One region of the Pseudomonas cavernae genome, then DNA from elsewhere that is predicted to be linked to it. Evidence: predicted binding sites of a transcription regulator. Region 1 holds the regulator's gene; the other holds the start of a gene.
What was found. The regulator sigma-54, encoded in region 1, starts transcription at its own class of promoters, with help from an activator protein. The targets are predictions, from matches to a motif close to ANTGGCATNNANNTTGCTNT.
Positions count from the first base shown of each region.

Region 2: a site for sigma-54 is predicted at 2,463-2,482, ahead of glnA (glutamate--ammonia ligase). Genes of this name have one in related genera too.

Region 1 covers NZ_CP032419.1:4,071,582-4,076,799, forward strand. Annotated here, with positions in the region: gene D3880_RS18525 (KdsC family phosphatase) at 1-288, shown strand, start outside; gene lptC (LPS export ABC transporter periplasmic protein LptC) at 297-860, shown strand; gene lptA (lipopolysaccharide transport periplasmic protein LptA) at 847-1,407, shown strand; gene lptB (LPS export ABC transporter ATP-binding protein) at 1,407-2,132, shown strand; gene D3880_RS18545 (RNA polymerase factor sigma-54) at 2,274-3,782, shown strand; gene hpf (ribosome hibernation-promoting factor, HPF/YfiA family) at 3,865-4,173, shown strand; gene ptsN (PTS IIA-like nitrogen regulatory protein PtsN) at 4,189-4,653, shown strand; gene rapZ (RNase adapter RapZ) at 4,666-5,218, shown strand, end outside.
Region 2 covers NZ_CP032419.1:4,560,805-4,566,022, forward strand. Annotated here, with positions in the region: gene typA (translational GTPase TypA) at 1-668, opposite strand, end outside; gene thiI (tRNA uracil 4-sulfurtransferase ThiI) at 793-2,247, opposite strand; gene glnA (glutamate--ammonia ligase) at 2,579-3,985, shown strand; gene D3880_RS20745 (DUF4124 domain-containing protein) at 4,218-4,775, shown strand; gene D3880_RS20750 (DUF4124 domain-containing protein) at 4,779-5,218, shown strand, end outside.

The DNA.
Region 1 (5,218 bases):
CACCTCTACCAAGGCCGCGAAGACAAACTGGTGGTACTCGACGAACTGCTCGGTGAACTCGGCCTAAAGTATGAGCAAGTGGCCTACCTGGGCGACGACTTGCCGGACCTGCCGGTGATTCGCCGCGTCGGCCTAGGTATGGCGGTAGCCAGCGCCGACCGCTTCGTCCGCGAACACGCCCACGGCGTCACCCAGGCACGCGGCGGCGAAGGCGCGGCCCGTGAGTTTTGCGAACTGATCATGTGCGCCCAAGGCAGCCTGGATGCTGCCCAAGCCGCCTACCTGTAGAGCCGAGCATGCTGCGCAAACTGCTTCTCACCCTGTTCTTTGGCCTCGCCGCCGCACTGCTGGTGGCGCTTGGCTACTGGAACATCGCCCCGGAAAACGACAAGGTGGCCAACACCGGCGCCGACACCGCCATCGACTTCTATGCGGTCAACGCCCGCACCGTGCAGTATCAGGCCGACGGCAAACTGCATTACGAGATGACCGGGACCAAGATCGAGCACCTCAAGGCTAGCGATGTCAGCCTAGTGTCCCAGCCGGACCTGCAACTCTACCGTGGCACGCCATTGCCCTGGCACGTGCGCAGCGAGCGCGCCGAAGTGTCACCCAACGGTCAGGAGGTCGAACTGATCGATGCCGTACGCGTCGAACGCACCGACGCTAAGGGTCGCCCGACCATCATTACCACCAGCCGCATGACCGTGTTCCCCGACAAGGAATATGCGCAGACCCAGCAAGCCGTTAGAATCGAGGCCGCCAACGGGGTGACCACGGCTAATGGAATGAAAGCGTATTTGAAAGACAGCCGGGTGCTCCTGCTGTCCAACGTAAGAGGCCAGCATGAGGTTCGTTAACCAGTTCTCCCTCCGCACCCTGCCCCTGCTCTTCAGCCTGGGTGCCACCATTGCGAGCACCAGCGCCTGGGCACTACCGACCGACCGCGAACAGCCGATCCGCGTGCAGGCCGACAGCGCCGAGTTGGACGACAAGCAAGGCGTCGCGGTGTACCGTGGCGGCGTGATCATCACTCAGGGCAGCATGAAGATCACCGGCGACACGGTGACCATCACCCAGACCGCCGAAGGCGACATCGACGTGTTCACCTCGGTGGGCAAACCGGCCTACTACGAGCAGAAACCGGAGGTCGACAAGGAAATCGTCAAGGCCTATGGCCTGACCATCCAGTACTTCGCCAGCAAGGACCGCATCGTCCTGATCGACCAGGCCAAGGTGATTCAGGAAGGCAACACCTTCGAGGGCGAGAAGATCGTCTATGACACCCAGCGCCAGATCGTCAACGCCGGCCGCGCCACGGGCACCAACGTGACCACCCCGCGCCCGCGCATCGACATGGTCATCCAACCGAAGAAAAAACCCGCCGACCAGCAGGCGCCGCAGTAATGGCCACCCTGAAAGCCCAGCACCTGGCAAAAAGCTACAAAGGCCGCCAGGTTGTCCGCGACGTCAGCCTGTCGATCGAAAGTGGGCAGATCGTCGGCCTGCTCGGCCCCAACGGCGCCGGCAAGACCACCTGCTTCTACATGATCGTCGGCCTGGTCGGCGCCGATCAGGGCCGTGTGCGCATCGATCAACAGGACGTCACCCACCTGCCCATGCATGGCCGCGCACGCGCCGGGATTGGCTACCTGCCGCAGGAAGCCTCGATTTTTCGCAAGCTGTCAGTCGCCGACAACATCATGGCGATCCTAGAAACCCGCCAGGACCTCGACCGCGCCGGACGACGCAAGGAGTTGGAAAACCTGCTGCAGGAATTCCACATCAGCCATATCCGCGACAACCTCGGCATGAGCCTGTCTGGCGGCGAGCGCCGGCGCGTAGAAATTGCCCGCGCCCTGGCCACCGCCCCGAAGTTCATCCTCCTCGACGAACCCTTTGCCGGCGTCGACCCCATTTCGGTTGGCGACATCAAGCAGATCATCCACCACCTCAAGGCCAAAGGCATTGGCGTCCTGATCACCGATCACAACGTACGGGAAACCCTGGATATCTGTGAGACGGCCTACATCGTCAACGATGGCCAATTGATCGCCGAGGGCGATGCCGAGACGATCCTGGCCAACCAATTGGTGAAAGAAGTCTACCTGGGTCACGAATTCCGCCTGTAGTACGGCCGGTGCGCGACAAGGCGGCAGTAGACTAGGAAAACGCCTAAGGATCAGGCATATAATTTGCTTCCTGACGGCACCCCGGCGCCCCGTAGTGGATGGCGCCTCGGCGCCGGCGAATAAGGTACTAAGCCCTCTGCCATGAAACCATCGCTAGTCCTTAAGATGGGCCAGCAGCTGACGATGACACCGCAGCTGCAACAAGCCATCCGCCTCCTCCAGCTGTCGACCCTGGATCTGCAACAAGAGATTCAGGAAGCCCTGGAATCGAACCCGATGCTCGAACGCCAGGAAGATGGCGACGACTTCGACAATGCCGATCCACTGGCCGATGGCGCCGACACTCCGAGTGCTCCCGCCGAGCAGAGCGAGTCCTTCGCGGAAAGCAGCTACCAGGAAGTCAACTCATCGGTCGACAACTTGGAGGAAGGCGAATGGAACGAACGCATCCCCAGCGAACTGCCCGTCGACACCGCCTGGGAAGACATCTACCAGACCAGCGCCAGCAGCCTGCCCAGCAACGATGATGACGAGTGGGACTTCACCACCCGCACCTCGTCCGGCGAAAGCCTGCAAACCCACTTATTGTGGCAGCTCAACCTGGCGCCGATGTCCGACAAGGACCGCCTGATCGCCGTCACCCTGATCGACTGCATCAACGACCAGGGCTATCTGGAGGAAAGCCTGCAGGAAGTGCTCGAAGCCTTCGACCCGGAGCTGGACATCGAACTGGACGAAGTGGAAGCGGTGCTGCATCGCATCCAGCAATTCGAGCCGGCCGGCATCGGCGCGCGCGACCTGCGCGAATGCCTGCTCCTGCAACTACGCCAGCTGTCGGCCAAGACCCCCTGGCTGAGCGAGGCCCAGCGCCTGGCCGGCGACTACCTCGACCTGCTCGGCGGCCGCGACTACAGCCAGTTGATGCGCCGCATGCGCCTCAAGGAAGACGAGCTGCGTCAGGTCATCGAGCTGATCCAGAGCCTCAACCCGCGCCCCGGCTCGCAGATCGAGTCGAGCGAGGCGGAATACGTGGTGCCCGACGTCATTGTGCGCAAACATAACGACCGCTGGCTGGTGGAGCTGAACCAGGAAGCCATGCCGCGCCTGCGGGTCAACCCGCAATACGCCAGTTTCGTGCGCCGCGCCGATGCCAGCGCCGACAACACCTTCATGCGCAATCAGCTGCAGGAAGCACGCTGGTTCATCAAGAGCCTGCAAAGTCGCAACGAGACGCTGATGAAGGTCGCCACCCAGATCGTCGAACATCAGCGTGGCTTCCTCGACTATGGCGACGAGGCGATGAAGCCGCTGGTGCTGCACGACATCGCCGAAGCCGTGGGCATGCACGAATCGACCATTTCCCGGGTCACCACGCAGAAATTCATGCACACGCCGCGTGGCATTTACGAGTTGAAATACTTCTTCTCCAGCCACGTCAGCACCGCCGAAGGCGGCGAATGCTCCTCCACCGCAATCCGCGCGATCATCAAAAAACTGGTCGCTGCGGAAAATGCGAAAAAGCCGTTGAGCGACAGCAAGATCGCTGGTTTACTGGAAGCACAGGGCATTCAAGTAGCCCGTCGCACCGTCGCCAAATACCGTGAATCCCTCGGAATAGCGCCTTCCAGCGAACGCAAGCGACTGATGTGACGGCAACATTGATCCAGGCCAAAGTGTTCCGGTGACAGGCCCGTTAGCCTGTTTTTACACACGGCAATAAGGAGAACGCGGTATGCAAGTCAACATCAGTGGACATCAACTGGATGTGACCGACACCCTACGCGACTATGTCGGCGAAAAACTCGGACGACTGGAGCGCCACTTCGACAAAATCACCAACGTGCAGGTCACCATGACGGTCGAGAAGCTCAGACAGAAAATCGAAGCGACCCTGCACATCGCCGGCGGCGAAGTCGTCGCCAATGCCGAACACGAAGACATGTACGCAGCAATCGATCTACTCACCGACAAGCTCGACCGCCAACTCATCAAGCACAAGGAAAAGCAGCAGGGTCGCCTGCAAGGCGCCCCGGCGCGCTGACACCATTCCCTACCCATGATTCGACTCGAGCACATCCTGACCCCCGGCCGTTCCCTGGTGAACGTGCCGGGCGGCAGTAAAAAACGTGTACTGGAACAAATCGCCAACTTGGTCGCCCGCGAATTGCCCGACCTCGATGGCCAAGATATTTTCGAAAGCCTGGTGGCCCGCGAAAAACTCGGCTCGACCGGTTTCGGCAACGGCATCGCCATCCCCCACTGCCGCCTGCCGGGCTGTGCCGCGCCAATCAGCGCGCTGCTGCGCCTGGAAGCCCCGGTCGACTTCGATGCCATCGACGGCGCACCGGTGGACCTGCTGTTCGTCCTGCTGGTACCGGAAGCGGCCACCGACGAACACCTGGAATTGCTGCGGCAGATCGCCAGCATGCTGGACCGCAGCGACGTACGTGAGCGCCTGCGCCATGCCCAGAGCAGCGACAGCCTGTATCAGGTCGTTGTGGACGTTCAGAACGGTTCCTAAGGAAGTCTCCTCATGCGCTTGATCATCGTCAGCGGCCGCTCCGGCTCAGGCAAGAGCACCGCCCTCGATGTCCTTGAGGACAACGGCTTCTACTGCATCGACAACCTGCCGGCCACCTTGCTGCCGGAACTCGCCGAACGCGCCCTGCTGCACACCGAGCTGCTCGAACCGCTGGTGGCCGTGTCGATCGATGCGCGCAACCTGCCCAGCCAGCTCAAGCGCTTCCCCGAACTGCTCGCCGAGGTGCGCGCCCGCCATATCAACTGCGACGTGTTGTACCTCGACGCCGACGACGCCACCCTGCTCAAGCGCTTCTCCGAGACCCGCCGGCGCCACCCGCTGACCAACGAGAATCGGCCGCTGGCCGAGGCGATCGCGGATGAGGCCAACCTGCTGGGGCCGATCGCCGACCTCGCCGATCTGAAGATCGACACCACCCATCTCAACCTCTATCAGCTACGCGACACCCTCAAGCTGCGCCTGCTGAACAAACCCGAACCGGGTACGGCCTTCCTGGTCGAATCCTTCGGTTTCAAGCGCGGCATGCCGGTGGACGCCGACCTGG
Region 2 (5,218 bases), 490 kb from region 1:
ATACCGATGACTCCGAGGAAGCTGTTGTAGTCCAGCTGAGAGATCTGCATCTGGAACGGACCGTCGACGTCGACATTCGGGGTCGGTACGTGGTCGACGATGGCCTGGAACAGGGCATCCATGTGCTCGTCCATTTTTTCGTGGTCGAGGCCGGCGATGCCGTTCAGGGCGCTGGCGTAGACGATCGGGAAGTCCAGCTGCTCTTCGGTGGCGCCGAGGTTGTCGAACAGGTCGAAGATCTGGTCGATGACCCAATCCGGACGCGCGCCCGGACGGTCGATCTTGTTGACCACGACGATCGGACGCAGGCCGGCCTTGAACGCCTTCTGGGTCACGAAACGGGTCTGCGGCATCGGGCCGTCCTGGGCATCGACCACCAGCAGCACGGAGTCGACCATCGACATCACGCGCTCGACTTCACCGCCGAAGTCGGCGTGGCCGGGGGTGTCGACGATGTTGATGTCGTAGCCGTTCCATTTCAGGGCGGTGTTTTTTGCCAGGATGGTGATGCCGCGCTCTTTTTCCTGGTCGTTGCTGTCCATCACGCGCTCGGATTCCAGCTCTTTACGGTCCAGGGTGCCGGACAGGCGCAGCAGCTTGTCGACCAGGGTGGTTTTGCCATGGTCGACGTGGGCGATGATGGCGATGTTGCGGAGATTTTCGATCACGATGTCGTCTCGATTAGGGATTCAGGTGCCGCGATTCTGGGCGGCCAATATGAAAAGCAATGCAGTGATTCAGCTCGGGTCGGGGGGGCGATGGCGGATACTGCCGCCAAGCAGCCCCGGCTGTTTAAGCCGGACGATAAACGCGCACATTGGCATGCCCCTCGCTGAGCAAATGATGGGCATGCAGGCGACTCATCACACCCTTGTCGCAATACAGCAGGTACTGGCGGGTGTCATCCAGGTTCTTGAAGCGACTGTTGAGGGCGAAGAACGGCAGCGCCTGCACCTCGATGCCGGGAAGCGTGAGCGGCTGGTCTTCGGCGGCATCCGGGTGGCGGATGTCGAGGACGATCTGCCCCGGCAGCGCCTCGGCCAGCTCCTCGACCTGCACATCCTCGCCCAGCTCGTCGATCACCCGGTCGATGGCCACCAGCCGCGCGCGCTCCAGCGCTCGTTCGAGCACCGCCATGTCGAACTGGCGCTCCTCGTATTCGACGCGGTCGCGCTTGGCCTTGGTGGTCGGGTTGACCGAGATGACGCCGCAGTATTCCGGCATGTGCTTGGCGAATTCGGCGGTGCCAATCTCGTAAGCGGTATCGATGATGTCTTGCTTGTGGGCGGCGATCAGCGGACGCATCACCAGCTTTTCGGTCGCCGCGTCGATCACCGCTAGGTTCGGCAGGGTCTGGCTGGACACCTGGGAGATCGCCTCGCCGGTGACCAGCGCATCGATCTTCAAGCGCTCGGCGATGTCGGTGGCGGCGCGCAGCATCATGCGCTTGAGGATCACGCCCATGTGGCTATTGTCGACCTTGCCGAGAATCTCGCCAACCACTTCCTCGAACGGCACCGACACGAACAGCACGCGTTGCGAACGGCCGTACTTGTCCCACAGGTAATGGGCGACTTCCATCACCCCCAGCTCGTGGGCACGGCCGCCCAGATTAAAGAAGCAGAAGTGGCTGACCAGGCCGCGGCGCATCATCTGATAGGCCGCCACGGTGGAGTCGAAACCGCCGGACATCAGCACCAGGCAGTGTTCGATGGTGCCCAGCGGATAGCCGCCGATGCAGTCGTGCTGTTTATGCACGACGAACAGGCGCTGGTCGCGGATCTCCATGCGCACTTCGACTTCCGGCTTCTTCAGCGCGATGCCGGCGGCGCCACACTGCTGGCGCAGCTGGCTACCGACATGGCGCTCGACGTCCATGGAAGTGAAGTCATGCTTGCCGGCACGCTTGCAGCGCACGGCGAAGATCTTGCCCAGTAGCTGGTCGGCGTAATGACGTTTGCACTTCTCGACGATGTCGTCGAGGTCACCCAGCGGGTATTCGTGCACCTCGAGGAACTGACCGATGCCCGGCGTACAGCGCAGCCGCTCGATCATCTCGCGCAGCACCTTCGGCTCGCTCAGCGCGGTCTGCACTTCCAGGTTGTCCCAGGCGCCGCTCACCTCCAGCTTGGGATCGAGGTCGCGCAACACCGTGCGAATGTTCTTCGCCAGCTGCCGGATGAAGTGCTTACGCACCGGGCGGCTCTTGATGGTGATTTCCGGGAAGACTTTGACGATCAGTTTCATGAAAACAGCGCGCGCGGGCGAGGTCGAAAAACAGGGGCGCGGATTATAGCCGAAATTGCTCAAGGTTTAATCAACTATCGTATAGCCGCCCAACCGACGCACCAACATGAGGCGGGCAAAAATCAGCCAGCCCCACAATAGTGCATCAGGACGCGCCACGCGCCATCGCAACCCCCGCCACGCCTGAGTTTCAGGGCTCGCTCCCAACCTGGAGCACTGGCACGCAATTTGCTCCCTTGTGAGGCAGACTGCCCTGGCGGAGTATGCCGCCCCGGCTTCAACTTTATTACTCAGAGGCTAATCGTTAAGCCTTTACCTTCTGGAGGACATCATGTCGAAGGCGCTTCAACTGATTAAAGATAACGATGTGAAGTGGGTAGACCTGCGCTTCACCGACACCAAAGGCAAGCAGCACCACGTGACCATGCCGGCCCGTGATGCTCTGGACGAAGACTTCTTCGAACACGGCAAGATGTTCGACGGCTCGTCCATCCATGGCTGGAAAGGCATCGAAGCCTCCGACATGATCCTGCTGCCGGTCGACGAAACTGCCGTGCTCGACCCGTTCACCGAAGAGCCGACCCTGATCCTGGTCTGCGACATCATCGAGCCGAGCACCATGCAAGGCTACGACCGCGACCCGCGCTCCATCGCCAAGCGCGCCGAGGAATACCTGAAGACCACCGGCATCGGTGACACCGTATTCGTGGGCCCGGAGCCTGAGTTCTTCATCTTCGACGAAGTGAAGTTCAAGTCCGACATCTCCGGCTCGATGTTCAAGATCATCTCCGAGCAAGGCTCGTGGATGACCGACCAGGACGTCGAAGGCGGCAACAAGGGCCACCGTCCGGCCGTCAAAGGCGGCTACTTCCCGGTTCCGCCGTGCGACCACGACCACGAAATCCGTACCGCCATGTGTAATGCCATGGAAGAAATGGGCCTGGTCATCGAAGTTCACCACCACGAGGTGGCGACTGCCGGTCAGAACGAAATCGGCGTGAGGTTCAACACCCTGGTCGCCAAGGCTGACGAAGTTCAGACCCTGAAGTACTGCGTGCACAACGTCGCCGACGCCTATGGCAAGACCGCGACCTTCATGCCGAAGCCGCTGTACGGCGACAACGGCTCGGGCATGCACGTGCACATGTCCATATCCAAAGATGGCAAGAACACCTTCTCCGGCGAAGGCTATGCCGGCCTGTCCGAGACCGCCCTGTACTTCATCGGCGGCATCATCAAGCACGGTAAAGCCCTGAACGGCTTCACCAACCCGGCGACCAACTCCTACAAGCGTCTGGTTCCGGGCTTCGAAGCTCCGGTCATGCTGGCCTACTCGGCCCGCAACCGTTCCGCCTCGATCCGCATCCCGTACGTTTCTAGCCCGAAAGCCCGTCGCATCGAGGCGCGCTTCCCGGACCCGGCTGCCAACCCCTACCTGGCCTTCGCCGCGCTGCTGATGGCCGGTCTGGACGGTATCCAGAACAAGATCCACCCCGGCGATGCCGCCGACAAGAACCTGTACGACCTGCCGCCGGAAGAGGCGAAAGAGATCCCGCAGGTTTGCGGCAGCCTGAAAGAGGCGCTGGAAGAGCTGGACAAGGGCCGTGCGTTCCTGACCAAGGGCGGCGTGTTCACCGACGACTTCATCGATGCCTACATCGAGCTGAAGAGCGAAGAAGAAATCAAGGTGCGCACCTTCGTGCACCCGCTGGAATACGACCTGTACTACAGCGTCTGATCCGGCTCTGCTGAACATGAGGCCTCCTTCGGGAGGCCTTTTTTATGCCTTGCGTTCTATCGGAAACCCCCGAGTCGAACCTAGGATCATTCCGAGTTCGCCAGCCCACTCAGCGGCGGGATTGCCGACCACTGCGCAAGGTCGGCCACGCGCGCCGCCGCCGCGGCCTTTTCCCTTGCCAGTCACGCCCGGCGATGCAAGGCTTAGCGCAGTCCACCCGAGGAGCACACGCATGCGTTTGCCGATTGCCTGCCTGATGCTGGCACTGACCCTGCCGGCCAGCGCGCAGATCTACAAATACACCGACGCCAAGGGCAATACGGTGTACACCAACCAGCCACCGCACGGCGTTAAGAGCGAGACGGTCGAATTGCCGCCGCCCAATACCGTGGAGATGCAGGCGCCAAGCGCGGCGGCCGGCGACGCCGGGCAGAATGTTCAGGCCGAGCAAGCGCCCTACCGCCAGCTGCGCCTGGCCAACCTTCCCGATGAGGCGGCCTTGCGCGCCAACAGCGGCACCTTCAGCGTCAGCGTCGAGCTACAACCGCGCCTGCAACCCGGCCATAGTCTGCGCCTGCTCCTCGACGGCCAGCCCTATGGCGCGCCGAGCCAGGTGACGAGCCTGCAGTTGACCAACATCGCGCGCGGCGAACACAGCCTGGCGGTGGAAGTCCTCAGCGGCGACCAAGCGATCCAGCAGAGCGCGACCGAGACCTTCACCGTGCAGCGCGTCAACACCAGCAGCCCGGCGCTGCGCCCGCCAGCCCCCACCCCCCGAGCCACGCCCTGACTCATGCGCCTTACGCTCTTCTGCCTGCTCCTGCTCGGCCTGCCGGCCATGGCCGAGGTCTACACCTACCTCGACGCCGAAGGCAACCGGGTGTTCACCGACCGCCCCCACCCCGGCAATGCCCAGCGCCTGCAACTGACGCCGGCCAACAGCATGGGCGGCCAACGGCCCAATGCCGCGCCGCCGGCTCCGGCTCCGGCCGCCCCGGTCACGGTGCCGAGCTACCAATTGCTGCGCATTCTGGTGCCGGAGCCGGACGCGACCATCCAGAACGGCACTTCCGGCGATCTGATCGTCACCGCCACCAGCGAGCCCGGCCTGCTTCCCGGGCATAACTACCAGGTGCTGCTGGATGGCCGGCCCGCCAGCGAGCCCAGCCGCAGCCCGGTGTTCCCGCTGAGCAACCTGGAACGCGGCAGCCACCAGCTGGCGGTGGAAATCCG